3 regions of the Desulfobaculum sp. SPO524 genome follow, and region 1 is predicted to be linked to each of the others. Evidence: predicted binding sites of a transcription regulator. Region 1 holds the regulator's gene; each other region holds the start of a gene.
What was found. Region 1 encodes sigma-54, which starts transcription at its own class of promoters, with help from an activator protein. Its sites were predicted from a motif close to CTGGCACGGNNNNTGCTT; they were not measured.
Positions count from the first base shown of each region.

Region 2: ACI3L3_RS02870 (flagellar hook protein FlgE) is a predicted target of sigma-54. The motif match lies at 6,700-6,717, and genes of this name have one in related genera.
Region 3: ACI3L3_RS16745 (glycyl radical protein) is a predicted target of sigma-54. The motif match lies at 5,377-5,394, and genes of this name have one in related genera.

Region 1 is NZ_JBJDSB010000002.1:870,767-880,665, forward strand. It holds gene lptC (LPS export ABC transporter periplasmic protein LptC) at 1-490, shown strand, start outside; gene ACI3L3_RS09495 (LptA/OstA family protein) at 493-996, shown strand; gene lptB (LPS export ABC transporter ATP-binding protein) at 998-1,720, shown strand; gene rpoN (RNA polymerase factor sigma-54) at 1,945-3,399, shown strand; gene hpf (ribosome hibernation-promoting factor, HPF/YfiA family) at 3,506-4,063, shown strand; gene ACI3L3_RS09515 (PTS sugar transporter subunit IIA) at 4,060-4,509, shown strand; gene rapZ (RNase adapter RapZ) at 4,512-5,414, shown strand; gene ACI3L3_RS09525 (PTS sugar transporter subunit IIA) at 5,470-5,901, shown strand; gene ACI3L3_RS09530 (PTS sugar transporter subunit IIB) at 5,903-6,373, shown strand; gene ACI3L3_RS09535 (PTS sugar transporter subunit IIC) at 6,426-7,076, shown strand; gene ACI3L3_RS09540 (manganese-dependent inorganic pyrophosphatase) at 7,468-8,391, shown strand; gene ACI3L3_RS09545 (glycosyltransferase) at 8,965-9,899, shown strand, end outside.
Region 2 is NZ_JBJDSB010000001.1:676,169-686,067, reverse strand. It holds gene ACI3L3_RS02890 (flagellin) at 1-881, shown strand, start outside; gene rnc (ribonuclease III) at 981-1,691, opposite strand; gene acs (acetate--CoA ligase alpha subunit) at 1,716-3,821, shown strand; gene ACI3L3_RS02875 (phosphotransacetylase family protein) at 3,884-4,945, shown strand; gene ACI3L3_RS02870 (flagellar hook protein FlgE) at 5,081-6,637, opposite strand; gene ACI3L3_RS02865 (methyl-accepting chemotaxis protein) at 7,154-9,124, shown strand; gene rnhA (ribonuclease HI) at 9,206-9,688, opposite strand; gene ACI3L3_RS02855 (hypothetical protein) at 9,698-9,899, opposite strand, start outside.
Region 3 is NZ_JBJDSB010000008.1:46,724-56,622, reverse strand. It holds gene ACI3L3_RS16765 (ABC transporter substrate-binding protein) at 1-810, opposite strand, end outside; gene ACI3L3_RS16760 (ErpA-related iron-sulfur cluster insertion protein) at 994-1,287, opposite strand; gene ACI3L3_RS16755 (ErpA-related iron-sulfur cluster insertion protein) at 1,481-1,774, opposite strand; gene ACI3L3_RS16750 (glycyl-radical enzyme activating protein) at 1,811-2,704, opposite strand; gene ACI3L3_RS16745 (glycyl radical protein) at 2,854-5,298, opposite strand; gene ACI3L3_RS16740 (sigma-54 interaction domain-containing protein) at 5,597-7,102, shown strand; gene ACI3L3_RS16735 (sulfite exporter TauE/SafE family protein) at 7,201-7,935, opposite strand; gene ACI3L3_RS16730 (DUF4125 family protein) at 7,928-8,503, opposite strand; gene ACI3L3_RS16725 (APC family permease) at 9,352-9,899, shown strand, end outside.

The sequences.
Region 1 (9,899 bases):
TGGGAGCGGCGCATCCGTGGATGATGTGCCCATCACCGCCCCGCCTGTGGATATGGCCATGCAGGGCGTGGAGCTCACCCGCAGCGCCGGGGACGGCTCCCTGTGGACCCTCAAGGCCGAGAGCGCCGACTACGAAAAGCAGGACGGCCGCATCACGGTTGAGGCTCCCGTTATCGACTGGACCAAGGACGGCCGGGAGCCGGTGCACATCGTGGCTCCCAAGGGCCGCGTTGATCAGGCGACGGGGTCTGCGGAATTGTGGCCCGAAGTTGTCGTGACAAGTGGCGATACTACAGTGTATTCCAAGCGTCTGGACTATGACGGCGAGGCGCGGATTATCACCGTCCGCGAGGATGTCCGCATTGTGCGCGAGGGCATGACCCTCCGCGCGCCGGAAGTCGTCTATGATCTTTCCACCAATGTCATCACCGCCACCGGGGGCGTGGAGTCCGTCATGGACGGCATGGCCGCCCCGGGCAGGGAGAAGTAGCCTTGAAGACGTTTGCACGCACCGCCGCACTCGCCCTTGCGGGTGTGCTCGTAGCGGCCTCGCTGGCATTTGCCGCGGCCGCCGATACCGTACCGACCAAAATCACCTCTCAGAAAACCGTCTACGACGAAAGCGGCAAGACCGTCGTCTTTACGGGAGATGTGCTCGTCACCCGGCCGGATATGAAAATCTGGTCCGACAAGATGACAGTGCACCTCACCCCGTCCGATACGCCGGATACGCCCGGAACCATCCGCAAAATCGTTGCCACCGGCAACGTGCGGCTGAAGCGCGAGGGCAAGACCGGTACCTGCCGCAAGGCTGTGTACACCGCCGAAGATGGTCTGCTGACCCTCACCGGCAAGCCCGTGCTCAAGGATGGCGAAAACAGCATTGCCGGCAAGGTTATCCGCCTGTGGCTCAAGGACAACCGCAGCGAAGTGGAAAGTGGCGACGCACCCGTGGAAGCCATCTTCTTCACCCCGGCTGACGGGGGCGGCAAGTAGCATGAGTGTCCTTTCAGCCAATGATCTGTGCAAGATCTACGGGCAGCGCAAGGTTGTGCAGGATATCGCCGTCAACGTGGCGCAGGGCGAGGTTGTTGGTCTGCTTGGCCCCAACGGCGCGGGCAAGACCACCACGTTCTACATGCTGGCGGGCATCATCAAGCCCAACGGCGGCGCGGTGCACCTTGATGACGAGGCCATCACCATGCTGCCCCTGCACGAGCGCGCCCGCCTCGGCATGAGCTACCTGCCGCAGGAAAGCTCCATCTTCAAAAAGCTGTCCGTGCGGCAGAATCTGGAGATTATTCTGGAGCAGAGCGGACTGGACAGCGCAGAGCAGAAGCGGCGCGCGGACCAGTTGCTGGACGAGCTGGGCATTACGCGCCTTGCGGACCAGAAGGCCATGCACCTCTCTGGCGGCGAGCGCAGGCGGCTCGAGATTGCCCGCGCGCTTATCCTAAATCCGAAATTCATGCTGCTGGACGAGCCTTTTGCGGGGATTGACCCCATCGCCGTGGATGACATACAAGGAATTGTGCGCGGGCTGAAAGAGAAGGGCATTGGCGTGCTTATCTCCGACCATAACGTCCGCGAAACCCTGCGCATTTGCGACAGGGCCTACCTTGTCTACGAAGGCCGCATCATCCTGAGCGGTACTCCGGAAGAAATTTGTGCCGATCCGAAGGCTCGCCGGGTCTACCTTGGCGAGGGGTTCTGTCTGTAACCTTCCGGAAATTCTATATAAATCCCTATATTCAAGAACCTTGCCAGTCTTGGTTGCAAGCTTGTTGTGAATGTGGCATGGTGCTTGTGCGGTCGGTAACGAAGTCCGCACAAGCACCATTTTTTTTAGATGCCGTAGGCACTGTCGCACTTCCGCCCCCTTTGACGGGGCAGCCTGATACGGAATCTGCAACGCCAACATTTCGCAAGAAGACATAAGCCAACATGGCACTTGAACTACGACAACAACTCAAGCTCTCTCAGCAACTGGTCATGACACCGCAGTTGCAGCAGGCCATCAAGCTGCTGCAGCTCTCCCGCGTGGAGTTGGTGGACATGGTCCAGCAGGAACTCCTCGAGAATCCCCTTCTGGAGGAGGCCGCCGTCGAGCCGTCGCAGGAGAAGGCCGAGGCCGAGCAGGACGCCCGGTCGGCAGAAGCCGTAGACAACGGCGAAGCCATGGCCGATGGCGTTGGCGATCAGGACGCGATGCAGGGCGCGGATTGGGAAAACTACCTCGGGGAGTTCTCTTCCACGGGGCGGCAGTCCTCGGCGCGTGAAGCGGAAATCCCGGAGGAGGGCTTGTCCTTTGAGGCCCGTCTCTCGTCCAAGCCATCGCTGGAAGGGCATCTGGAATGGCAGATTCGCCTCTCGGACATGACGCCGGAGCAGGTGGACATCGCAGAGGTTATCCTCGGCAACCTTGGCTCGCAGGGGTACCTGCAAAGCACCGTTGAGGAAATCGCCGAGGAAGCCAAATGCTCCGTGGACGCCGTGGAGGAAACGCTGCACCGCGTTCAGCGCATGGACCCCGTGGGCGTTGCCGCCCGCGACCCGCGCGAGTGTCTGCTCGTACAGCTTGAGGTCAACGGATACGACGACCCCATCCTGCACTCCCTCGTCAGCGACCACCTGGAGGACCTTGAAAAGCGCCGCTACAAGCCGCTGGCGCGCAAGTTCCGCCTCACCCTCGAAGGCCTCAAGGAATACCTCGACTTTCTGCAAACCCTTGACCCCATGCCCGGTGCTGCCTTTGGCAGTGGCGAGGCGCAGTACGTCAGCCCGGATGTGCACGTCTACAAGTACGAGGACGACTTCGTCATCGTGCTCAATGACGACGGTTTGCCGCAGTTGACGGTTAATGATTTCTATCTCGATTCCGTGAAGGATGGGCGCGGCGCGCCGGAGAAGGAATACCTGAACGAGCGCCTGCGTTCCGCCCAGTGGCTGATGAAAAGCCTGTACCAGCGCCAGCGGACCCTCTATAAGGTTATGGAGAGTCTTGTGCGCTTCCAGCGCGGGTTCTTCGAGCATGGCGTGACCCGTCTGAAGCCCCTCATCCTCAAGGATGTGGCAGACGACATCGAAATGCACGAATCCACCATCAGCCGCATCACCACCAGCAAGTATGTGTCCACGCCCCATGGCGTGTTCGAGCTGAAATTTTTCTTCAACAGCGCCCTCGGTATGGACGACGGATCACAGGTCGGTTCCGAGAGCGTGAAGGCGCACATCAAGGAACTCATCGGAAAGGAAGATACCAAAAAGCCTCTTTCGGACGAGAAAATCGCCGATATCCTCAAAGGGCGGCTTCAGGTCAACATCGCACGGCGAACTGTTGCCAAATATCGCAGCTCCCTCGGCATACCGTCCTCCTCCAAACGCAAGCAGGTCTTTTAGGAGGGGCGGAGTGGCGACAACACCCTTTATTTTCAGGCTGAATGCAAGTACACTTTCCAATATGGTGAGTATTCGATCCAACCCCAGCAGTTAAGGAGGATCGTCGATGAACATCAGCTTGACCTTTAAGAATTTCGAGCCTTCGGACCATCTCAAGCAGTATGCCCGCAAGCGCTTTGAAAAGCTGATCAAGTACGCCGATACCGGCAATGCCGAATTGCAGATCAACATGAGTGTGGAGAAGTTTCGCCACATCGCGGAGGTCTCGCTTGCCGGGGACAATATGAATATGTCCGCCGTTGAGGAGTCGGAAGACATGTACTCCTCCATCGACCTTGTGCTGGACAAGATGTCCGCACAGGTCCGCAAGACGCGTGAAAAGGACAAGGACCGCCGCCGCGCGCGCGACACCGTGCGCCAGGAAGACGTCGCCGCCCTTGCCGGATTCGACGCCGAGGACATGGACGCCGCATCCGGCCCTGTCATCGTGCAGGCCGACACCTACACGCCCAAGCCCATGATGGCCGACGAGGCCGCCATGCAGCTGGACACCTTCAAGTATGATTTCCTCGTGTTCCGCAACGCTGAAACCGAACGGGTCAACGTCATCTACCGCCGCAAGACCGGCGAGTATGGCCTCATTGATCCCGGGATGTACGAATGAAGCTCGGAGATTTTGTCGATAGCGATTTGATATTCCCTGAACTTTCGGCCAGAACCAAGTCTTCGGTTCTGGCCGAACTTGTGGCCGGGGCTGCGCAGCATGTGCAGGGCATTGACCCTGAACATGCCAAGGAAGTCCTGCTGGAGCGGGAATCCCTGGGTACCACAGGAATCGGCGACGGCATCGCCATCCCCCACGGCAAGCTGGAAGGGCTGGACGACATCGTCGTTGTTGCCGCCAGAAGCCGCGAGGGCGTTGACTTTGATGCGCTGGACTTTAAGCCCTGTCATATCTTCTTTCTTGTGCTTGCGCCGGAAAAGGTGGCCGGGATGCATCTGCGCATCCTTGCCCACATTTCGCGCACTCTCAAGGATGAGAAGTTCCGCACGGCCTTCTTGGAGGCTGGCGATAAGGACGAACTGGTCCGCCTTATCAAGGGAGCCTAAGCATGGAATCTGTTGTGCCGGGAGCGGCCGCCGAGCCGGATTTTCCCGTCATTATCCTCTCCGGACTCTCCGGAGCGGGCAAATCCACTGCCCTGAAGGTTTTTGAAGACCTTGGCTTCGTCTCCGTGGACGGGCTGCCCCCGGATGTTATCCCCGAATTCGTGGACCTGTTTCGCCGTCAGAAAGAGGTGTACCATCGAGGGTTGACCCTTGGGCTGGACGTCCGCCATTCTGACTTTACCGCCAAATGGGAACAGACACGGGGCATCCTTGCCGAAAGCGGCGTGGAGCCGCGCGTGGTGTTTATTGAAGCCGGAGAAAATGTGCTGCGCCGCAGGTATGCGGCCACCCGCCGTCCGCATCCGCTGGAGCAGGGCGTCGGGCTGGACCGCGCCCTTGTGGAGGAGCGCCGCCTGCTCGCCCCGGTGCGTGACTTGGCCGAGCTTGTCATCGACACCTCGGACTATTCCATCCACGACCTGCGCCGCACGTTGCAGGAAAAGTGGAATTTCCTGCAGGACAAATGCTATGGCCTGCACGTGTACTTGGTGACCTTTGGCTTTAAGCACGGGGTGCCAACGGACGCGGACCTTGTCTTTGACCTGCGCTTTTTGCCGAATCCGTACTTTGAGAAGTCTCTGCGGAGCCTGACGGGACGTGACAAGGCGGTTTCCGATTTTGTCCTGCGCTCGCCAGAGGGCGGGGAATACCTTGAGAAACAGCTTGATTTCCTGCACTATGTCCTGCCGTGCTACGCGCGGGAAGGGCGGTACAGGCTGACGGTTGCCATTGGGTGCACCGGCGGCAGGCATAGGTCCGTCGCCGTGGCCGAAGCCGTCTTTGACTCTCTGCGTCAGGCAGAGTATTCCGTATTTCTTGAGCACAGGCATCTCGACCTCGAATGAGGCGGGTGAAGGACGAAATTCCATTCGCGCCGAAAGTGGCGCGCTAGCGGGTATCATGAGCGAAAAGACAACCAAGACAGTCGGTGTGGTCATCGTCACCCACGCGGAGTACGGCGAGCATTTGCTGAATGCCGCCGAGGTCATCCTTGGCGAGCAGGAATACTGCGAAGCCATCGGTGTGGGCGTGGATCAGGAGATGGACGAAATTCTCCAGAACCTGCGCGAAGCCGTGGAACGCGTCGATGCAGGCGCCGGCGTGCTGATGCTGACCGACATGTTTGGTGGCACCCCCACCAATCTCAGCCTGTCCCTTATGGGCTCCGGGCCGCTGGAGGTCATCACCGGCGTGAACCTGCCCATGCTGCTCAAGGTGCTTGGTACCCGATCCATGAAACTGAAAAACCTTGCCAGCGAAGCCGCAAGCGCCGGCTGTCAGGGTATTGTCGTCGCAGGCGAAATTCTGCGGCGCAAAGTCGCGGAAGGCTAAAATGTATTGGGTGCGCGTGGACAACAGACTGATCCATGGTCAGATTATCGAAACGTGGCTCCCCTTCACCAAGTCGCGCTGGATTGTCGTTGCGAATGACGACGTGGCCCACGATCCATTGCGGCAGGAAATTATGGGGCTTGCCATCCCGCACGGGGTGGAGAAGTGTTTTGTGGACGTGGCGGGGCTTGCCGCGTTTATGCATGCCAAGTTCGGGCCGGACCCGGACCCCGATGTGCTGGTCCTCTTCGCCTCGTGCGAGGACGCCCGCCGTGCCCATGAAGATGGCCTCGGCTTTGGTGTGCTCAACCTAGGCAACCTGCACTACGGACCAGGCAAACAGCAGCTGTGCGCCCACGTATCCCTCTCCGAGGAAGATAACGACTGTCTTGGCTATTTCTCGTCCACCGGCGTGGAACTCGACTTCCGCTGCGTGCCGACGGAACCCGTGCATGTGAGACGAACATGGTAGGAACTCCGCTTGCGAGCATTGCCACGGTTGTGGCGGTCGGTTTTTTTTTGCCCTGAGCTCTCTCGGGCGTTTTGCCGTCACTGTCGGCATTCTTGAGCGCCCCATGGTGCAGGGCCTCATTTGGGGGATTGTCACTGGCGACATGACCCTCGCCCTCAGTGTTTCCGCATTTTTTGAGCTGTTCTGGCTCGACCTCATCCCCGCTGGGACGTTTATCCCCCCCAATGCCGCGGCAGCGAACCTTGCCGCGCTCACTTTGGTGCACTTTTTTGGCTTCAGCACGCCCGCCGAGGTGGTGTTCCCATTGCTCTTTAGCTTGCCCCTTGGGTGGATAGCGGCGCGGGTGGAGTACCTGCACAGGAACTTCCAGAACGCCTCCTACAATAGTCTGCAGGCGCAGGTCGGCCTCAGCGCCAGCCCCGGCGACTACGCGCCGGGCCGCCTTGTGCGGCGCTCCATCATGCAGATGGGCGTCTTGTCGTTTGCGTTTTTTGAGGCCAGCGTTTTGGTACTTATCGTCATCGTGAATTTCTTCCTGATGCGCGGCTTCCTGCATTTGCCCGCGGACGCTGTCACGTGGGGGCATTTGTGGATAGCCGCCTCCATTGGCCCTTTGCTGTCCCTGCGCTCCGCCAAGGCTTATGCCCTTATCTTTGTCCTTGCAGGCGGCATTGCCGCGCTTGCGGCGCTGGGGACGTTTTAGCCCCCAGACCCTTTGCGGCAGAATTTCTGCGACCAACGGCCCGTATGAGCATGCTCATAGGGGCCGTTTTTGCGTCTGGCAGGGGAGAGCGGATGGACTGGGGACTCGGGAAAACTCTGTTATGTCAATGGGTTGATTTTTGATTGTGGCCCCGATATCTGTCGGTTTATCGATATTTTTAAGTGGCGTGCTTTTCTTGTTCCTTTTTGCGCAAAGTTTTTGTAGGCTCAGAGCCGCCGGTTGGCGGGAAATGGTCCAAAAGGCCCGTGATTCCCATACATTTTTTTTGAGTGTGTAGGCTCTTGGCAGGAACAGACCTTTGTGCTATTTGGCACAAACTTACAGCGTCAACTTGCCTAAGCTTTCGCGCTAAATCCATTGTTAGGAGGATTTGTCAATGTTAGTTCTCGGTCACATGAATCCTGATACTGACTCCATCGTCGCCGCCATTGCCCTTGCCGATCTGCTCAGCAAGCGTGGCATGGAAGCCAAGCCCGTCGCTCAGGGCGAGGTTACCCCCGAGTCCGCTTTCGTTCTGGAAAAGTTCGGTCTGACCGCTCCTGAGGTTGTGACCTCCGTGGCCGGCCAGAAGGTCGCCATCGTCGACACCACCGAGCTGACGCAGCTGCCCGCCGACATCGCCGAAGCCGAAGTCGTCGCCGTGGCCGACCACCACAAGCTGGGCGACCTGGCTACCCCGAATCCGCTGGAAATGTGGGTGTGGCCCGTTGGCTGTACCTGCACCGCACTTAAGGGCATGTACGACTACTATGGCATCGAGATCCCCAAGAGCATCGCCGGCGCCATGGTTTGCGCCATCCTGTCCGACACCGTCATGTTTAAGTCCGTCACCTGCACGGACGCCGACAAGAAGGCCGTTGAAGAAATGGCTCAGGCCGCCGGTATCTCCGACGTGACCGAACTCGGCATGGAAATGTTCAAGGTGAAGAGCGCCGTCGACGGTGCCCCCATGCGCGACCTCGTGTTCCGCGACTACAAGGACTTCGACATGGCCGGAAACGGCGTTGGCATCGGCCAGCTGGAAGTTGTGGACCTCGACATCCTCAAGCCCTACGTGGACGGCCTGTACGAAGAGATTCAGAAGGTCAAGGACGAGAAGGGCCATCACACCGTGATGCTCATGCTCACCGACATCATGAAGGAAGGCACCGAGATGCTCTTCGTGTCCGACGACAAGGAAGTCTTCAAGAAGGCTTTCGGCGTGGACGCAGGCGATCGTTCCTTCTGGCTGCAGGGCTGCATGTCCCGCAAGAAGCAGGTTGTTCCGGACTTCCAGGGCAAGGCTTTCGCCTAACCAAGTCCTTTCAGCCTGACTGAATAGAGCACGCATCAGACCCGGCAGGAATTTCCTGCCGGGTCTTTTGTTATGCCGTTATGTGGCCGATATGGGGAAGGTGTCAGGGTGTCGACACTTCTCGCTTGCAGTCTCTTCTGCGCGGGGCTGAATGTTGCGCCCGCGGCTGAAGCCACGGCCTGTCTGCCAGCCGTGTCTCTCCCTACGTCGCGGCGAGCCTCGTGAAGGTCTGCTGTCTGCGGGAATTCACTGGCGATCGTTGCGGGCTGGTATGGATAGTGCATTTATGAGTGGCAGAGCAAAAGAAATGTCAAAATTTTCTGGGATGATGCTGAAGAAACCGCGTTCACTTTGGCGATATATGCTTTTCTGTAAAACGCCGCATAACAGAATGCGACTCTTTTTCTAACTGATACGCGTCATACAGCACAGCGCAGTGTGCAGACCGAAAACGCACTGCACACTTGAAACGCGTAGCGACATCAGACCTTATTCTCTGCACAACTGCGAGCACACTATTGGCACCACACTATTGGCACCGCGACACGAACGAAGACGAACCGGGACGCACTCATGACTGCACACTATGATGTATCCATCGTGATACCAGTTTTCAATAAATGGAATCTGACGAAAGACTGCCTTGAGAGTATCGCCGCCGCGAACGAAGCCGTCCGCTACGAGGTCATTGTTGTTGATAATGGCTCGTCTGATGAAACCGTCAGTGCATGCGAGGTCTTGGGACGCCAGCTTTTTGGCGGAGCTTTTCGCTACGAGCGTAGCGAGTGCAACCTCAATTTTGCCGCAGGCTGCAACCGTGGCGCATCGGTGGCAACTGGCCAGTATGTCCTTTTCCTGAACAACGACACCATCGTCACCCCCAACTGGCTTGGCCCGTTGGTCGCGCGAATGCAAAGCGACAGACGCCTCGGCGCTATCGGCCCCCTCCTTATGCACCCGGACCGGGGCGGACTGGGCGACCGCGTCCAACATATCGGGGTCAGCGTTTCGCGCCGTAAGCGCCTCTTCCATATTTTCGAGCACTGGCCCGTGTCCCATCCCGTTGTCTCCATGCACCGGGAACTCCAGGCCATCACCGCCGCCGCCATGATGCTCCCCCGCCGTCTGTTCGAGCACGTGGGCGGCTTCCACGAGGCCTACCGTAACGGTTTCGAAGATGTGGACCTGTGCGTCCAGCTCGCCCGGACCGGCAGCACAATGTGCTGCGAGCCGAAAAGCCGCGTCTATCACCTCGAAGGCCAAACTCCCGGCCGCCATGATAACGAAGAGCACAACAGCGCCATCATCATGCAACGCGCAATGCCTTTCATGCGCCCCGACGCCGTGCAACTGGCAGAGGCGTCTGGCTTTGCGTGGGGGCTTGGGGGTTGTGGCGAGACAGTAGTTCTGACAACGCCAGAGCAACGTCGCGAGATTCAGACCCGTCTAGCCAGCGCCGAGTCCGCCCGGACAATCTACGACCTGCTTCAGGAGTATCCGTGCTGGTA
Region 2 (9,899 bases), on a different contig from region 1:
CCATGAACGCGGCCAGAAATCTGAATCACAGCTACGGTCAGCTGGCGACATCCACCCGCCGCCTGTCCTCTGGTCTTCGCGTGGGTACTGCTGCTGACGACGCCGCAGGCCTTGCCATCCGCGAGCTGATGCGCTCCGACGTGTCCACTCTGCATCAGGGCGTGCGTAACGCCAACGATGCCATCTCCATGGTGCAGACCGCCGACGGCGCGCTGCAGGTCATCGACGAAAAGCTCATCCGCATGAAAGAGCTTGCCGAACAGGCCGCCACCGGTACCTACAACTCCGACCAGCGTCTGATCATCGACTCCGAGTATCAGGCCATGGCGTCGGAAATTACCCGTATCGCCAACGCGACGGACTTCAACCAGGTGCACCTGCTGGACGGTACCCTCACCGGTTCCATCCCTGGTGACCACGACGGTTCCGGACTCCAGCCTTCCGGTCCCATGAAGATCCACTTCGGTACGGGCAACGATTCGTCCGAGGACTACTACTTCATTTCCATCGGTGGTGCCACGGCCAGCCACTTTGGCCTTGGTTCCGGCGCGGATACGTCCAATCCCGCGGGTAACACCATTTCCACCCAGTCCTTGGCGCAGGCTTCCTTGGACGCTCTGGACGCCGCCATCGTGTCCAAGGACAAGATCAGGGCCAACCTCGGTGCGTTGCAGAACCGCTTGGAGAACACCATCTCCAACCTGCAGATTCAGGCCGAGAACCTGCAGTCCGCAGAATCCCGCATCTCCGACGTGGACGTCGCCACCGAGATGACGGAGTTTGTGCGCCACCAGATTCTCACCCAGTCCGCAGTCGCTATGCTGGCGCAGGCCAACAGCCTGCCGCGTATGGCTATGCAGCTCATCGGCGGCGGCGCGTAAGTCGGCCGCATCCGGCGGCGCGTTGGTGCATGTGGCCATCTGTTGCCGGACCAAAGACGTATGCCGGGGAGGCTGTACGGCCTCCCCGGGATATGCGTCTTATTTTTTCTTCGTCTCTTCCTTTTCCTGCAAAAACTCCAAAGCCTTGGTCGCTGCATTCTGCTCGGCCTTTTTGACGCTGGTTCCCTCGGAGGAGAGAACTGTGCCGTCGGGCAGGGTGACCTGCACCACAAAGGTCTTGGCATGCTCCGGCCCCACGCTGTCGGCCAGCGCGTACACCGGGCGCTCCTTAAAGAGCTTTTGCGTGAGTTCCTGCAGCCTGCTTTTGGCGTCCTTCACCCGTCGCACGTCGCAGTGCTCGGGCCAGCGGTTTTCCAGCATGGTGTTGACCACGGCTTTGGCCGGGTCGTAGCCACCGTCAAGAAAAACCGCACCAAGGATGGCTTCCACAGCGTCGGAGAGCAGGGAGTCCCTGTCCCGTCCGCCTTGCATTTCCTCGCCTTTTCCAAGCCGCAGTATGCGGTCCAGCTCCAATTCTCGCGCAACTTCAGCCAGTGCGGGTTCACTCACCAGCTTGGCGCGCAGACGCGTCATTTGACCTTCAGGCGCTTCGGGAAATTTTGCAAAAAGCATTTCCGAAGTGCTAAGCTCCAATACCGCGTCCCCGAGAAATTCCAGCCGTTCATTGTCTTCTGTATCGTTGCCGTGTTCATTGGCGTACGAACTGTGCGTCAACGCTGTTTGCAGAAGCTTGACTTGTGAAAATCGATAGGAAATAGTCGTTTGCAGTGTTTCGAGGTCCTGTTTCATCATGTTCTCCACATGTAGGTCGTCATGCCCGAGCACAATCTTGAAGCGCTATTCACGCCTGCGGCCGTTGCGGTTATTGGTGCATCGGCTACGCCGGGCAAGGTTGGTCACAGTGTTGTGGCCAATCTGGTGGAGGCCGGATACCAGGGGGAAATTTTCCCGGTCAACCCCAAGGGGGGCGAGGTTCTCGGCCTGCCTGTGGTTCAGGACATCGCGTCCTTGCCTTCGCCGCTTGATCTGGCCGTGGTCTGCATTCCACCCCGTGGCGTGACGGATGCCGTGCGGCAGCTGGCCCAGCTACCGGTGCGCGCCGTCATTGTCATCACTGCGGGCTTTAAGGAGACCGGCCGGGAAGGGTACTACCTTGAACAGGAACTCACGTCCATTGCCCGCGAGAAGAATATCGCGCTGCTTGGGCCAAACTGTCTTGGACTCAATAACACTGCCTGCGGCCTGAACGCTACCTTTGCCGCAGGGCAACCCCGGCAGGGGAATATCGCCTTTTTTTCGCAGTCCGGGGCGCTGTGCACCGCCATTCTCGACTGGGCCCTTGGCGAGAATATTGGCTTTTCTTCGTTTATCAGCCTTGGCAACAAGGCTGTGCTGGACGAGTCCGACATGCTGGAGCACATGCGCGACGACGCGCAGACCAACGTTATTCTTGGGTACATGGAGAGCGTGGACGACGGGGTGCGCTTTATGCGGGTGGCGCGCGAGGTCACGCGCGAGAAGCCCGTCATCGTCATCAAGTCCGGCACCACGGCGGCGGGGGCCAAGGCGGCCTCCAGCCACACCGGAGCCATGGCCGGGTCCGAGCAGGCCTATGCTGCGGCCTTTGCGCAGTCCGGTATCATGCGCGCGCGGGACGTGGCCACGCTGTTCAATTTGGCACAGGCCTTTTCCATGCAGCCCCTGCCGGAAGGGCCGAACCTGTGCATTGTAACAAATTCCGGCGGCCCCGGCATTATGGCCGCCGACGCCTGCGAGCGGAGCAATCTGCTTATCAGTCCGCTGTCCGCCGCTACGGTGGAGCGCCTGGGGACGTTTTTGCCGCCCTTTGCCTCCTTTTACAATCCCGTAGACATCATTGGCGACGCGGACGCCGAGCGCTACAGAAAAACCCTGGAGGCCGTGGCGCAGGATGAGCTTGTCCACGCCGTGCTTGTGCTGCTGACGCCAACGGCCTCGGCGCAGATTGAGGAGACGGCGAGGGCCGTGGCGGATGTGGCCGCCACCAGCGACAAGCCCGTGTTTGCCTGCTTTATGGGGCAGGAGCGCGTGGGGCCGGGGCGAGAGCTTCTGCTGAAGGCCGGGGTGCCGTGCTATGGTTTTCCTGAGCCAGCCATCCACAGCATTGAGACCATGTACCGCCACGCCATGTGGAAGGCGCGCCCCAAGGCGCTGGAGATGAGCATTATCCGCGACGCGACCCGCGCGGCCGAGGTGGTGGACAAGGCCCGCCGCCGTGGGTGTGTGGAGATTGTGGAATTTCAGGCGCAGGAATTGTTGAAGGCCTACGGTCTGCCCCTGCCGGAGACGGAGCTTGCCCGGACCTCGGAGGAAGCCGTAGCCATTGCCGAGCGGATCGGCTATCCCGTTGTGGTGAAAATCGCCTCGCCGCAGATTTCGCACAAGAGCGATGTGGGCGGCGTGCGCGTTGGCCTTGGCGATGCCGGGGCGGTGCGCGGGGCATTCATGGACGTGACGTCGCGGGCCCAGCGCCTGCGCAAGGACGCGTTCATCTCGGGCTGTCTGGTTCAGGCCATGGCCCCCAAGGGGGCTAAGGAGGTCATTGTGGGCTTCAAACGCGACCCGCAGTTTGGCCCGCTGGTGATGTTTGGCCTTGGCGGGGTGTATGTGGAAGTGCTGAAGGATATCGCCTTCCGCCTTGCGCCGCTGTCCAAGACCGACGCCCACGATATGATACGCGAAATCCGATCCTACCCCCTGCTGCGCGGCGTACGCGGGGAGGCTCCGGTGGATTTTGGCGCCATAGAGGATATCCTGCTGACTATGTCCCAGCTTGCGGTGGACATCCCGGACATTTTCGAGGCCGAGTTCAACCCCATACTGGTGGACAACAATGGAGCGACGGTGGCGGATGTGCGCGTTACCCTGTGCACCAATTGATGGGCCGGCCATACACGAAGCAGCAAACGACAACAGGCCATACGAACGATGAGGAGGACACAATGTCAGGCATCTACATAGGCTCGACCTCCGGGTTTTCCGGCAAGAACATGGTCGTGATGGGGCTCGGCCTGAAGCTGCAAAAGGACGGCTACAGCGTCGGCTACATGAAGCCCGTCGGGGCCATGCCCACCGAGATTGACGGCAAACCCTGCGACGAGGACGCCTATTTCGTGCAGGACATTCTGGGCCTGAAGGACGACCCCGCAGACGTCACCCCCGTGCTGGTGACGCAGGATTTTAAGGTCCGCGCCTTTTCCGGCGAATGCGGCGACCTGATGGGCGACATTGAGTCCGCCTACAAACGCGTCAGCGCCGGGCACGATGTGACCATTGTTGCTGGCTCGGGCAGCATGTACTCGGGCAAATATTGCGACGTGGACGCCATCAATGTGGTCAAACGCCTTGGCCTGAAGACCATCATCATCGACAGGTATCAGGAAGAATTGAAGTACGACTACCTGATGGCCATGCGCGAAGCCCTTGGCGAGTCGCTCCTTGGCGTTATCCTGAACGACATTCCGCCGTCCTTTATGGACGAGGTGGAAGGCATGCTGCGCCCCTGTTTGGAGCGCGCGGGCGTGCGCGTTTTGGGCGTTATTCCCAAGGACCCGCTCATGGGCGCCATCAAGGTGTCCGACCTTGCGGAGCGCCTTGGGGGCAAGGTGATTTCCGCGCAGAACAAGGCGGACAAGGTGGTGGAGAACTTTCTCATCGGCACCATGCAGGTGGAGAACTTCATGACCCACTTCCGCAAAAACAAGAACTCCGCCATCATCGTTGGCGGCGACAGGTCCGACGTGCAGCTTGTGGCCCTTGAGGGCAACTGCCCTTGCCTTGTGCTCACCGGCAATCTGTACCCCAACGACATCATCCTCACCCGTTCCGAGGTGCTGGAGGTGCCCATAGTCATCGTGCGCGAGGATACCTATTCCGTGGCGAAAAAGATGGAAAGCATCCTCTCGCGCCACAAACTGCGCGACATCATCAAAATCCGTCAGGGCGCGCAGTTGGTGAGTTCCAGCATTGATTACGAATTCTTTAAGTCTTCACTTGGTTTGTAGCCAGACGGCCTTTTGTCAGAGTGGAGACGGGGCGTCCCCTTGGGGGCGCTCCGTTTTTTTATGGCACAAAACACGACCGCCCCCACAGCAGCAGAGTGCGGTGGGGGCGGTCTTTTTCGCTGTGCGCTTGAAAGATTAGCGCTTCATGTTGATGAGCATCTCCAAAATGGAGTCCGAGGTGGTGATGACCTTGGAGTTGGCCTGGAAGCCGCGCTCCGTGGAAATCATCTTCACGAACTGGTCGGCCATGTCCACGTTGGAGGTCTCCAGCGTGCGTTCTGAAAGGACGCCGAAGTTGGCTTCTCCGGGCGTCCCTTCGACGGCTTCGCCGGAGTCCTGCGTGGCGCTGAAGTGGTTGGCGCCTTCGCGCCTCAGGCCCCATTCATTGGTAAAGGTGAACAGGGAGAACTGGAACAGGTCCTTGTTTACGCCGTTGGAGAAGTTGCCGACCATCACGCCGCTGCGGTCCACGCTGATGCTGGAGAGGAAGCCCTCGGCGTAGCCGTCCTGCGCCTTGGTAATGGTGGAACTGGTGCCCATGAAGTTGGTCGTCGGCCTGCTGGCCGGGGTGGCCCCGGTCATGGTGGGCAGCAGGGACGCGTCGGTCCCGATGTCCGCCGCCGAGGCGATTGTTCCGCTGTCAAAGCCTGTGCCTGTCAGGCCAAGGTCAAGACTGATGGTGCTTGGCCCGGAGGTTACCGTGGCCCCGGTTTCGTCGGCGCTGAGGAAAGTCATGTCGAAGGTGGGCGCGCCATCTTCGGAGACGCCTGCCGGAGTCCAGTTGGCGGGGTCGTTGGCGTCGCCGGTGCCGCTGTAGTTGAAGGCCGACATGCCCTTCAACTGGCCCGAGGAGTCAAAGGTCAGGGTGCCAGCCATGGCAAGGCCTGCGCCCTTGGTTCCCGCCATTGCGGCGCGGCCGTCTTCGCCGGGGTCGAATCCGGCAACAAATTCATATGTGGTCTCGCCGCCCGCGTTGCTGGCGGAGACAGGGTCAAAGTGCACGTTGAGGGTGTGGGCGTTGCCCTGGTCGTCATACACCTTTACCGCGGCGGAGTAGGCCGTGGCTTCGGTGCTGAGGGGACCGTCCTCATTGGTGCCGTCCCAGCTCTTGAGCAGGGCAAAGAACGGGTCCGTGGCGTCGGAGGTGCGCTCTTCGTCGGCGGCAAGGCCAAGATTGACGTTCAGCGATACGGCGGAGGTGGCCTTTGGCGGCACGGTCACAAGGCCGCCCTCGCCCATGGTTAACTGGATGTCCGTGGTGGCGGCGGCAACGTTGCCGTTGTCGTCAATGGTCTTGCCCTGCACGTGGTAGCCGTTGGGGTCCACAAGGAAGCCCTCTTTGTCGAAGCGGAAATTGCCCGCGCGGGTGTAGCGGACCTTGTCGTCCTGCGTCACGCGGAAGAATCCGTCCCCGGCAATGGCGAGGTCCGTGGCCTCGGCCCCCGGCTGAAAGCCGCCGATGTTGAAGTCCGTGAGGATGCCGCCAAGCCCGACGCCAAGCCCCTTTTGCGACATGCTTACATCCGGGGAGGACCCCGTGGATGCAAACTGGCTCATCAGCGTCTGGAAGTGAACGTCCGCGCTCTTGTAGGCGAGGGTGTTCACATTGGCCAGATTGTTGCCGATATTGCCCATGCGTTCGCCGTGGGACTTCATGCCCGTCGTCCCTACGTACATGGATGAAAAACTCATACGTGTTCTCCTTCACTACCGATTTTTGCCCGGAAGGCATTTTTTGCCTTCGCAGGGGTATATCGCAAAGGCCGTGCCAGAATGTGCAGGAGTGTGCGACGGATGTGCTGTGCGCGACGCTAATGCACGGCGCATAAGGGTTTGATGCGTTAAAATGCCGGGATTGCGGCTGTTTTCGCGGAGTTTGTACCTTGCAAGAGTTGCGCTTTTGTGCTGAGTGGACGCGTGCGCTCACGCAGTGAGGAGGCACGTTTTGCATCATCGTCATGCAGCGGATGATGGTGCGTGCCCGCGGCCTGCGTCCCGAGTGCGCGGCCGGGCACAAAGATGCGCGGGGCGGCAAAAAGCTTTTGATTTCAGATGATAAAGTTGTTTGTATAGATTCGCTTAAGCGTATTGAAGTCATACTGCGCCTGAGGGATATGCAGTACGGCTCTGGAGCAATCTGCGGATAGAGTGTTCACAGACAATTTTGCATTGGGCTGAAGGCTCTTCGGCCCGTTAGGGAGAGAGGACATGTCTGTACGGATGAAATTGACCAGCATCGGGGCCATAGCCCTTGTCGGGCTGGTCGCGGTGTTCGCCATTAGTGTGTATGGCGGCTGGAGTGTGCGGCAGACAATGCTGCTGGAGAAGGAAGCGAGCAGCGCCGGGGCGGCCATGCTTCAGGCGCGGCGGCATGAAAAGAATTTTATCTTGCGCATGGAGCGCCAATGGGCGGACAAAGCCATAGACGCCCTAGGCGATGTGCGCGCGCGGCTGCGCCATCTGCAGCACAACGACCCGGACTTTGCGGCGCGCGCCGGAAAGGCGCTGAGCTACCTTGAAAGCTATGAGGGCAGCTTCAAAACGGCGGTCATGTACGAAGAGCGCCTTGGATTCAGTGAGGATCAAGGCCTGCGCGGCGAGATGCGCCGCAGCGTGCACGACATGGAAAACACCTTTGCGCGTGTGGACGTACCGGAGCTGCAGTACCGCCAGCTGATGCTGCGCCGGTACGAAAAGGACTTCATCATCCGCGGCAGTGAAAAGGCGGAGCAGAAATTTGCCGGGGCCGTCCGCCAGATGCGCACGGCTCTTGATGCCTCTGCGGACATTGATGCCGCCCTGCGCTCGCAGCTGACCAGCGACCTTGACGCCTATGTGAACAGTTTTGCCCAGTTGGTGAAGACGCGCCACGCTCTGAACGACCAGCGGGCCGCCTTCATCAACGCCGCCCGCAGTGTGGAGCCGCTGGTGCTGAGCATTGCGCAGGACGCCGCCGCGCGGCAGGATTCCGCATTCAAGACAAACGTCATTGTGTCTGTTGTGGCGGCGCTGGCTACGGCGCTGGCGCTCATTGTGTGCATCTACCTTGTTGGGCGTTCCATTCTACGCCCCCTTGCGGCGTTGCAGGACTGCTCCGACAAAGTGGCGCAGGGCGATTACGAGGCGGTGTCCAAGGTGGGCTTTACCGGCGAGTTTGAGGCGCTGCGGGCGGATGTGGAACTGATGGTTGCCAGCATCCGCAAGGCCATGGACGACGCCCACGCCAAGAGCGGGGAGGCCGCCCAGCAGGCGGTCAAGGCGCAGAAGGCCATGGACGAAGCCCACGAGCGCGAAGCGCAGGTGCGAGAACTCCTCGGCACCATTACCGATGTTGCCAAGCAGTCTGTGGAGATTACCGAGGCGTTGTCCGCCGCGTCTGCCCAGCTGGCCGCCGAAGTGGAGCAAACCACCGAGGGCGCGGCGCTGCAGCAGCAGCGCGTGGGGCAGACCGCCACGGCCATGGAGCAGATGACGGCGTCCATCCTTGAGGTGGCGCGCAATTCCGCCTCCGCGGCGGAGATGGCGCACAAGAGCCGCGAGGATGCCATGGAGGGCCGCCAGCGCGTGGAGAATACGGTCAAGGACGTGGCAAAGGTGCAGTCCAGCACCGAGGAACTTTCCGCTGTCATGGACGACCTGAGCGAAAAGGCCAGCTCCATTGGCGAGGTGATGAACGTTATCGCGGACATTGCGGACCAGACGAACCTGCTTGCCCTGAACGCCGCCATTGAGGCCGCCCGCGCGGGCGACGCCGGGCGCGGTTTTGCTGTTGTGGCCGACGAGGTCCGCAAACTGGCGGAGAAGACCATGGCCGCCACGCAGGAAGTGGGCCGGGCTATCTCCGGCGTGCAGGAATCCGTGCAAAGCACGGTGGCCAAGCGCCGCGTGGCCGAGGATGCCCTGCAGGCCACAGTCCAGCATGCCCGCGAAGCCGGAGAGATGCTGGAAGGCATTGTGGAGAGCGTGGAAGGCACGGCCCAGATGGCGCAGAACATCGCCACCGCAGCCGAGGAGCAGTCCTCCGCCTCCGAGCAGATTAACGGCTCCGTGGAGGAAATCAGCGTGGTGACGGACGAGACGGCCAAGGGCGCTGTGGAGTCCGCCGAAGCCATCCGCGGCATTGCCGGACGCGCCGAGCAGTTGCAGCGCCTTATTCAGCAACTGCGCGCCGCCAGCTGATACATCGTACCGGAACTATAACGAACGGCCCGGAAGGAGATGTCCTTCCGGGCCGTTTTTTTTCGCCGGGGCGGGGGGAGGTTAGCCGGGGTAGCCCTCGTCAACGGGCAGGCCGGACTGCTGGGCGGCGGCTTTGGCAAGCTCGTCACAGCGTTCGTTGTCCGGGTTGCCGCTGTGGCCCTTGACCCAGTTGTAGGAAATGTTGTGCTTGGCGATAAGCGGCAGGATGCGCTGCCACAGGTCCTGATTTTTTACGGGCTTTTTGGCGGCGGTTTTCCAGCCGCGCTTTTGCCAGTTGCCAATCCAGTTTTGCCGGATGGCGTCCAGAAAGTATTTGGAATCGGAGTGCAGTTCCACGTCGCAGGGGCGCGTGAGGGCGGAGAGCGCTTCGATAACGGCGGTAAGCTCCATGCGGTTGTTGGTGGTTTCCCGGAAGCCGCCGGAGAGTTCCTTTTTGGTGTCGCCAAAGCGAAGCACCGCGCCCCAGCCGCCGGGACCGGGGTTGCCGAGGGCGGAGCCGTCGGTATGGATGATGACGGTCTGCCCGTCTGGTGTGTCGGTCATGCTGTATCCTTATGGGGTCGTCGTGTGGTTCAGGTCCATGAGCCGCTGCCACGTCAGGGCGAGGGCCTTGATAAGGCCTGTGGGCCAGCTGTCGCTGGCAAAGTACGGCGCCATGTGCGTTGTTTGCAACTGCGTGATGAATTCCGGCCCAAGGGCGCGCTCCACCAGCGGCGGGAAGAAGACGATGAGCTTTTCGTTGGCGGTATCAAGG
Region 3 (9,899 bases), on a different contig from region 1:
GCTTTTGCCGCCGGTCTGGATCAGCTCCTGCGTAAAGCCCCACATACTGCTCATTATGCCCCACGGCGCTTTGTACAGGCGGGAATACTGCGCAAAGACGGCAAGGTCGCGCGCGGCGGTCACCGCCACCACCACATCGGGACGCATGTCCTCCAAAATGGCGACCACGTCTTGCCAATCTACCTGCCGCTTGGAGTCCACAGGCACCGCGCCGACAACTTCGCCGCCAAGACTCTCGAAATACTCGGCAAAGGTGTTCTTATACGGCTCGGTAAAGGGCGCGTTGGAGGTATCCCAGATAAAGGCAACCCGGCGCTTGCCCTGCACCTTCACGGCGTAGTTGGCAAGGTTTCTGGACAGGTCGGTCAGGGTTGGGACCACGCGGAAAAAGTTGTCCTTCAGCCCCTGAATCCGATCCGTTGAGGTGGTGGGGGAAATGTAGACGACATCGTCGCCGTACTCCGCCAGCGCGACTAAGGACTGGGCACTGGTCATATGCCCGATAATAACGTCCACCCCCGCGTCTAGCAGTTCCCTATCCGCGCGGATAGCCCCTTCATCGGTGCTGGCGTCGTCACGGGCTATGAGCTTCAGCTCGCGCCCGTCCACGCCTCCTGCGGCGTTAATTTCCTCAATGGCCAGTGTGACGCCGTTGCGTCCTTGCACGCCCAAATCGGAATACTTCCCCTTTTGCGGCCCGGAAAAACCCACCACTATGGGCGAGTCCGAGCACGCCACCACAAGACAGGAGAGGAGCGCCACAACCACGCCATAGCACATTCGACGCAGCGCAAATGATAGTCCGGCCATACTCGTCCTCCTCGACGTGTTTGGTCCCTTATACGACTGTACACGGAACACCCGCCCTCTGCCAATTTCCTCCGTGGCAGGAGAGGCACACATCGGTGCAAAACGCAAAAGGCCCCCGTACGCGCATACGGGGGCCTTTGTGATGGAGGGTGGCGTCATGCTTCCCCTTGGAAAGCGTGGTGCCTAAAACTCCTCGGCGGTGACCACGACTTCCTTGTTGTCGTCAAAGGCCACGGAGTACGTTTTGCCGTACTTGAGGAGGAAATCTTCGTTGGCGATAAACGGCAAGTCGCCTACGGTGACCGCTTTGTCCTCGTCCTCGTCGGGTTCATCCAGACCGAGGCCGAGTTTGATCTTAGAACTGCATCCGCCGCCGCACTTGTATTCGCGCAGGCGCACGCAGGTGCCTTCGTCTTCGTCCTCCAGCATGGAGCGCAGGCGCTCCAGCATCTCTTCGGGAATGTTTACGCTAAACATGTGTTCTCCTCTTGATTCAAGTGGTTTGGGGCGGCGCTTCTAGGCCCGCCCAGGGGGTGTATCACGTACAACACAGATGTCCGCCACAGACCCGGGGAGGAAAACGAAGAGGTGGGAGGCGCTCCAGAAAAAGCGCCCCTTGCCAAGACAACAAGGGGCGCACAGAGCAAACCGACAAGGCACGCGGAAAAGGCTACGCTTCCAGCGCAGTCAGCTCCACTTCCTTGTTTTCGTTAAACTTCAGGGAATATGCGGAGCCGTACTTGTCGAGGAAATCCTCTTCTGCGGTGAACGGCACGCCGCTCACCTCAATCTGCACGTCTTCGTCTTCGTCGGGTTCGTCCATGCCCAGACCGAGCACAACTTTGGCGTGTCAGCCGCCACCGACCTTGTATTCGCGCAGGCGAACACAGGTCCCGTCGTCCTCATCCTCCAGCATGGAGCGGAGGCGTTCGAGCATCTCTTCGGGGATGGAAACGGTAAACATGTGGTTTCTTCTCCGTCTGTGTCGAATGATGATGGGTTACACAATCACGGGGTTCAGCCCGTGCCGTACAAAACGTTCCTGAACCACGGCCAACTCCTCGGGCGTATACTGCGCCAGTTCGGGGAGCGGCATGTTCAGGGCGAGGTATTTGCTCTTGCCAAACAAGTGGCAGGGCATAATTTCAACCTCAGTGCGGCCGTATTCGGCCAAAAATTCCGCCATGGCGGCGATGTTCTCTTCCGAGTCGTTCATGCCCGGCATAAGGGGCATGCGGATGCGTACTTCCGTGCCGGACTCCAGCGCCGCGCGCAGGTTGCGCAGGATGAGGGCGTTATCCACGCCGGTCAGGCGTTTGTGCTCGGCGGTGTCCATGTGCTTGCAATCAAAGAGGAACAGGTCCGCAAGCTCGATGGTCTTGTCAAAACGTTCCTCCGGACAGTAGCCGCAGGTATCCACGGTGACGTGGAAGCCTTCGTCATGAACAGCCTGCACCATGTCGAGGAAGAACTGTCCGCCGGAGGTTGGCTCCCCGCCGCCGAAGGTGACGCCGCCGCCCGAATTCTCGTAGTACAGGGCGTCCTTGAGAATGACGTCCATGACCTGCTCCACGCTCATCTCCTCGCCGGACATAACGCGGGCCTTGGACGGACAGCTGGCCACACAAGCGCCGCAGTGGGTGCACAGGTTCATGTCGCGCCCGAAGACGCCGCCCTTTTCGACAACCGCGCCGTGCTGGCAGGTGTCCTTGCAAGCGCCGCAGTGGGTGCACAGGTTCTCAAACACCAGCATCTGCGGCGATGTGCGCTGCGACTCGGGATTGCTACACCATTTGCAGCGCAGGGGGCAGCCCTTCAAAAACACCGTGGTCCGAAGCCCCGGGCCGTCCTGCACTGACATTCGCTGAATATTGTAAATAATTCCCTGGCTCATCATCGCCTCCGCAGATGCGTTAGAAAGAGGTGCGCCCCCGGGTCTCTATCCCACCCCCAGGGGCGCATATGAGGAAGCAGTGGAAGCACGGGCGGGTTCCCCACCTCGGTGCGAGAGTCTTCCCCCCGCCCGCGCTTCCGGTTCCGGTACTAGGATGCGTACTCGGTACGTTTGATGATCTCGTTCTGCACGCCCTTGTCGAGGCGGGTGAAGTAGGCGCTAAAGCCTGCCACACGGACAACGAGGTCGGAGTAGTCCTGCGGGTTCTCCTGCGCGTCCTTGAGGGTGTCGGAGCTGACGCAGTTGAACTGGATGTGCGATCCACCATAGTCGCAGTAGGTCTTGATGAGCGACACGAGCGTCCTCATGCCGTGCGGACCTTCAATGATGGAGGGCGAGAACTTCACGTTGAAGTGGTTCGCGCCGTAGCGCACGGTGTCAATGGCTTCCGCACCGGACTTGATGAGGGCGGTGATGCCTTCGTGGTCGGTGCCGGGCATAGCGGAGACACTGCCGTCCGTCAGTGCCACGCCGGACTTGCGGCCCGTGGGCAGCGCGCCCATGAGGGAGCCAAAGTAGTTGTGGTAGGACAGGGAGTAGGCGTCCAGCGGGGTGCGGTGGCCGAAGCAGTCCGGACCCTGCGAATGGTGGATTTCGTCCACGTCGCGGTAGAACTGCTGCACAACGGCCTCCACCTCGGGCACGTCGTTGCCGTGCTTGGGTGCCTCGAAGCACATCTTCTGGATGTCCTCGTAGCCGACAAAGTTGGCTTCCAGAGCTTCCAGCAGCTGCTGCATGGTCAGCTGCTTGGTGTCAAAGACAAGGTGCTTGATGGCCAGCAGAGCGTTGGCAGCGTCGATGCCTGCGGTCATGATGGGGTTCACCTGAGAGTAGGTGCAGCCGCCTGCTTCCTCGCACACGCCGTTTTCAATGCAACCATCGTACATGGCGGAGCGGAAGATGCTGGGCACAACCTGCACGCGCGCCATCTGGCTGAGGTCAGAGTGCTTGCGGGAGATGTTGAACAGGTGATCCAGCTGCTTCTTGGTGGCTTCGTACACGTCGTCGAAAGTCTCGAAGGTCAGCGGATCGCCGGACTCGACGCCAACCTTCTTCTTGGTGACGGGGCACTTGCCGTTGTGGAGCATCAGTTCCACAACCTTGGCGAGGCAGGGCTGGTCTTCCTGTGCGATGAAGCTGCCTTTGCCGCAAACGCCGGTGGACACGCAGCCGAAGTTGCCGCAGTTTCGGGCGTCCTCAAGGGTGATGCCGTTTTCGTACTGGGAGAAGCGGGCAAGGTTACGCTGGACAACCACATCGTTGTTGAGGATCTGCGGCTGGCCGGAACCACCACGGATGCACTCCACAACCTTCTTCATGTAGGAGTCTTTGAGCTTGGGATGGAAGAGCAGGGTCAGCGTGGGCTGAATGTTCTTCATCTGAATCTGGGTATCAAGGAGCAGTTCTTCCAGCTCGGTGCTGGCGTCGTTGCCGTTGGCGTCCACGCCGCCGATGGTGATGCTCTGCCCGGTGTGACCGGACAGGGTCAGCGCGTAGGAGTTGCCCTGATATTCAGCCAGTTCGAGGTGCTTAATCCACTGGAACTTGAGGAGCGTGAGCACCTGTTCCTTAGTGAGGCGGCCTTCCTCGATGTCCTTCTTGTAGAAGGGGTACATGTACTGGCCATAGCGGCCCGGAGAGGTGGCGCAAGCCATCTGCTCAATCTCAATGGCGAGGTGCGTGAACCAGAAGGACTGGATGGCTTCGCGGAAGTTGCGCGCGGGGTACTCAGGGACGCGGCGGCAGATTTCGGCGATTTCCAGCAGCTCCGCCTTGGCCTTGGGATCGCTCTCGTCCTCGGCGGTCTTTTCGGCGAGGTCGGCGTAGCGATGGGCGTGCGTGATGCAGGCTTCAAGGGCCACGATCATGGCGCGGTAGAGATCGTGCTTTTCCTTGTTCGCCAAGGTGGTGGGGCAGTTCTCGAAGCGGGAGCGGATGTCGTCAATGAGCCAGCGCAGACCCTTGTTGAGCACCATGGGGTAATCGGCAATGCCGGAACCACTGGCGACGCTGACGTTCTCGTAGTACATGCCGGCCTTGGCAAACTGCTTGGGATTGATGCCGTACTTTTCCTTGAACATCTTATTGTTCAGGTCGATGCAGGTACGGCCCTTCCAGCGCTTGTAGGTCTTTTCAAGAAGTTCCTGCGTCTCGGCGGGGATTTTCATCTCGCCAAGGGAGGCCATCTTGGCCATCTGCATTTCTTCCTTGATCCAGGCAACATTCCACTCGGGGTAAGCGTACACGCCAGCGCGGACGCCGGTGAGGGTACCCACAATGGGGTTGCCATCCAGGAAGATGTTCTTCTTGGTCAGCACGCGCTCGAACAGCTTGGCGCGAATGTAGTAGGTGGATTCACCGCGGAACTCTTCGTACACCTCGTTGAGGAACTGGAGGCGTTCGGGGTCCATGACCTGAGGGGCGGTCATCAAAAAGTCTTTGAGTTCCTTCACGCGGCTATCAGCCGTATCCCAATTGATGCCGTAACCCGCGGCTGCGGTCTCGGCAGGCTTATCACACGTACACGTCGTCATTTCCGTCTCCTGTTGCTGTAAAGATTATCCCTGAGGTGATGATCCTTGCGGAGCTTTCTTGCTTGTTCGATTTGGAACTTGCACGGGGTGTGCCAGAGGGCACAAGCGGCGTCGATTTGTAATTAACTATCTGTTTTTACAGATTTTATTGACTTTGACGTGCTTTACTTTTTGGGTGAAAAAAGTTTGCAATTCGAAAAATTTCTTTCTTTTTAAAAACAATTCTTTCATTGTGCTGGGGCCAAAAGGGTGGCAAAAGCGCTCCCCACCCACAAAAGTAGCAATGAGGTTGTGAAAAATGAACGTTGACCCGCTCGCCTTTACCAATGTGTCCCGCAGGGACGTCCTTACCTCCGCCATGCGCACCATTTGGGAGAATCTGGGCTTTGGTGTCGCCGTGGTGAATGCGGACGGCATCTGTGAATACATGAACACCATCCAGCGCCGCGTGGACGGGTTCAGCCGCATCCACGTCGAGGGTCAGCACATCACCAGCCTCTACCTGCCCTACGAACTGACGCGCATCCCCACCATGGAATGCCTTGAAGACGGCAAGCCCCTGCTCAAGAAGTCCTATTACTACAAGACGACCAACAACTATCTGGCCAGTACGGTGTCGGACTTTATTCCGCTGTTTCGGCGGGGGAAGAAGGACGGCGTTATCGCCTTCACGCTGTGGACGGGCACCACATCCGTGGCGAACAGAGCGCGTGGGTGCGCCGGAACGGCGCGCAGTTCCGGGAAAAATACCGACTGCTATACCTTTGATTGTCTGGTGGGAGATGACCCGGCGCTGCGCGAGGTCCTGGACGAAGCCCGCACGGCCGCGGCCACACCCTCACCAGTGATGATTTGGGGCGAGAGCGGCACGGGTAAAGAAGTCTTCGCGCAGGCCATCCACTCGGAGAGCGAGCGACGGAGCAAGTCCCTTGTGCCCGTGAACTGCGCGGCCATCCCGGAAAACCTGCTGGAGGGCATTCTCTTTGGTACGGCCAAGGGCGCGTACACCGACGCCCCGGACAAGCCCGGCCTGTTCGAGGAAGCCGACGGCGGCACCCTGCTCCTTGACGAGCTCAACTCCATGCCCCTTGGCCTGCAAGCCAAGCTCCTGCGCGTACTCCAAGAAAAGCGCGTCCGCCGCCTTGGGTCGCATTCGGAAATCCCGGTGGATGTGCGCGTCATCAGCATCCTGAACGAGGACCCGTTCACCGCCATCCAAAACGGCCTTCTGCGGCGCGACCTGTTCTACCGCCTCGCTGTGGTGGGCATTGCCGTCCCGCCCCTGCGCGAACGCAAAAGCGACATCCAACTTTTGGCGCGAACGTTTATTGGGCGCTCCAGTCTGCCAGCTTCTGGCAAACCCGTTGTTCTTTCCGACGACGTGCTACATATGCTGCAGGACTACGACTGGCCGGGAAATATACGTGAACTGCTCCACGTCATCGAGGGCAGCCTTGCCCTGCTGGGCGAACGCCCGGCCATTGAACGCGACTGCCTGCCCCGCCACTTCCGCGACGCCTACCGCACCGGCGTTTCCATCAGTGGCCCCACTCCCGGCGGCGCCCAGCAGCCCCAGCCCGCCCCGGCGCCCGAGCCGGAACCGGCCTTCTTCGACTACAGCACCGTGAAAAAGAGCAGCGTCATCCCGCTGAAGGCCTGCGTGCAGGAATATGAAACCCAGTGCATCCGCAACGTCCTGCGCCTCACCGGCGGCAACGTGGCCAAGGCCGCACGCATTTTTCAAATCACAGGTGCCGGACTGCGCTACAAGATGCGCCAGCTGGGCATTGAGGACGAAGAGTAACGGCGCCGCGCGCAGAGCGCGAACGGAAAGAAAAACGCCGGTCAGGCAGGACATCATGTCCCGCCTGACCGGCGTTTTGTTGTTCAAAAAACTCCCGCCTAGAGCACGGCGCGGCCAAGGCAGACCACACCGGCGAGGACGATTACGCCCATGAGCACCCGCCGGAACAGCCCCACGTCAATACGGCTGACCACAGGGAAAGAACACAGGGTGCCGATGATGGTAGCCGGAACGCCGTAGAGCAGGTAGTCCGCGAGGATGGGCGTATACAGCCCGGACGCCGCCTGCAGGCCACAGGTCATGCTTCCGCGGATGATGAAAAAGACGCCAAGGGTGCCGAGGAACACGCGGGGCGTCCAGCCGGTGTACAGGCCGTAGGCCCCAACCGGCGGACCATCAAAGGAGATGGCCGTGCCCAAAAGCCCCGCGCCAAAGCCCGCCGCGCCGCCGCGCGCCCATGATTCGCCGCGCTCGCCCGTCACGCGGAACGAGTGCTGCCAGTAAACATAATAGAGCAGCAGCGCCCCAACCGCTCCCTGCAGCATGGACCCGGACACCACATTCAAGATGAAGAGCCCGAGGAGCGCGCCGGGCAGTGAGCCCACAAGCATGGGCCACAGCGCGGACACCCGGCAGTGCCGGAAATGCATACACGCAATGCAGCCGTCCATAACCACGTTCAGGATGCAACTCAGCGGCACAAGCTCGTGCATGGGGATCATCAGCGCGGCAGTGGGCACAGCCACCATGGCCCCGCCAATGCCGCTGACGCCCGAGACAAACCCGCCCACGAACCACGCGCAAAAGACGAGGAGGAAAACCGGTTCAGGCATCTGCGCACCGTGACGACTCCGCCGCCAACCGGGCTTCACACTCCTCCAAGCTGTTATGACCAAGCTGGCGCATCAAAATCTCGTAGCGTTCGCGCACAAGGTTGCGCCCTGCCGCCTGCGCGTCCTTTACGCAGGCCTCATAGGCCGCAAGGCTTTCACCGGAGTAGGTTTGCAGCTCGCACCCAAGGTACAGGCGGAATCCCGGCTGGCCATCGGCTTGCACCACATGCGGAAAGTCCTTGGTCACCTCTCGTCGCCACGCGCATTCAGCATTGAGGATAATATCTATACGCGGATCCGTGCTCAGCTTGGGAATGCGGCGCTCCATCAGCGCGTATTTTTCCGTCATCAGATTGCGCCCGGCCTCCTCCGCGCGGCGGACGTCCACCGCATAGGCCACCAGAAAATCATCAGACAGCACAGCGTGAGTCATCTCGCGCATGAGGCGAAAGGACTCCGGGCGCTCCTGACACAGGGAGCGGCCACCGCGGCTGTGCACGGCCTGAAACATACGCAGTTCACCAGCAATAATATCGTCAATCAAAGCCTTGCGGCGTTCTTCGGTCATAGTCTTTTCTCCTGAATGGCACCGTTTTCTTGCAGCGCGAAGTAAACGCGTCGAGGACGGAACAAGCCGCCGCGCAAAGATTCATCAGCTCTCCCGGAGGGGAGGCCAACGCCCCGCGCCACACATGCGCAGAACCCAGCACAGACGAGTCCCACCGCGGACTCACGCCTTTCGCGCTGCCAATAAAAAAAGGTGGACGAAGCGCCCGTTCTCGTGAAATGAGTCACGACATCGCGACAGCAAACTTGGTGCCGATTCACCTCGTGTGCTTGCGCAAAAAAACTGCATTCCGCGCAAGCCCCACGTCGCCTGCTCTTTTCATGCTTTTCCAAAGCCCAGCACGACTGCCCACAGATTCCATCCGCCACGAAAGCCCACCCGTCAGCGAGAAAAGAATTTACGCAAATGAAAAGAAAACTTTCTTTCCTGAAAAGAATTTTTCCGCGCGCTTGACGTTCATATACTATGAACAGAAAATTATACAAGAATACCGGGATATTATGGTGATAGTGAAGTCTTTCACGTACTGGCATTCAACTTGCTGGTTTTGTCACAAGCAATTCGCGAATCTGCTGACTCCCTGAAGGTGATGACCTCGTAGAGACCCGCTTGTTCAACTCTGCGTGAGAGGCTCGCCATGCACCGCCCTGCGGTATGTCGCCACGACGCATGGCACACAAACCCTCGACGTACACCCGCTGTGCGTCTACGGCAGGCCGTCGCCCCCCGGCGCGACCAGCCGGCGGCACCCCCAACGTGTACGCCCGGACCTGCCCCAAAACGACCAAGGCGCCCGCACCACGGACGCCTTCGAGAGGATAGTCGTGTCACAAGATGAACAGTTAGAATTGCAGAAATCGCTTTCCCCGGCTCAGGTCTGGGCTTTGGCCCTTGGCTCCATCGTTGGCTGGGGATGTTTTGTCCTCCCCGGCGATATGTTCCTGCCCGAAGCAGGCATCATGGGAACCCTTATCGGGTTTGTTGTCGGCGCACTGCTGCTGTGCTTTGTCGCCACCTGCTACAGCTACATGATCAAATATACCCCCGTTGCTGGCGGCGCGTTCGCGTATGCCTACGTCGGCTATGGCCCCACAGCCGCCTTCATCTGCGGCTGGGCGCTCGTCTTGGGGTATATCGCCATTGTCTGCATTGACATCGCGGCCCTTGCCCTTATTTTCCGCTTCCTTTTCCCAGGGGTCTTTGCCTTTGGCCCGCTCTACTCAATAGCGGGCTGGCAGGTGTATACCGGCGAAGTGCTCCTGATGACAGGCGCAACCCTGCTCTTCGGCTTCCTGAACTACCGGGGAATCAGCTTTGCGGGCAAGTTGCAGGTGGTTCTGGCCTTCCTGCTCACCGTGGGCATCATCTCCCTGTTCGCGGGAACGGCCTCCATGGA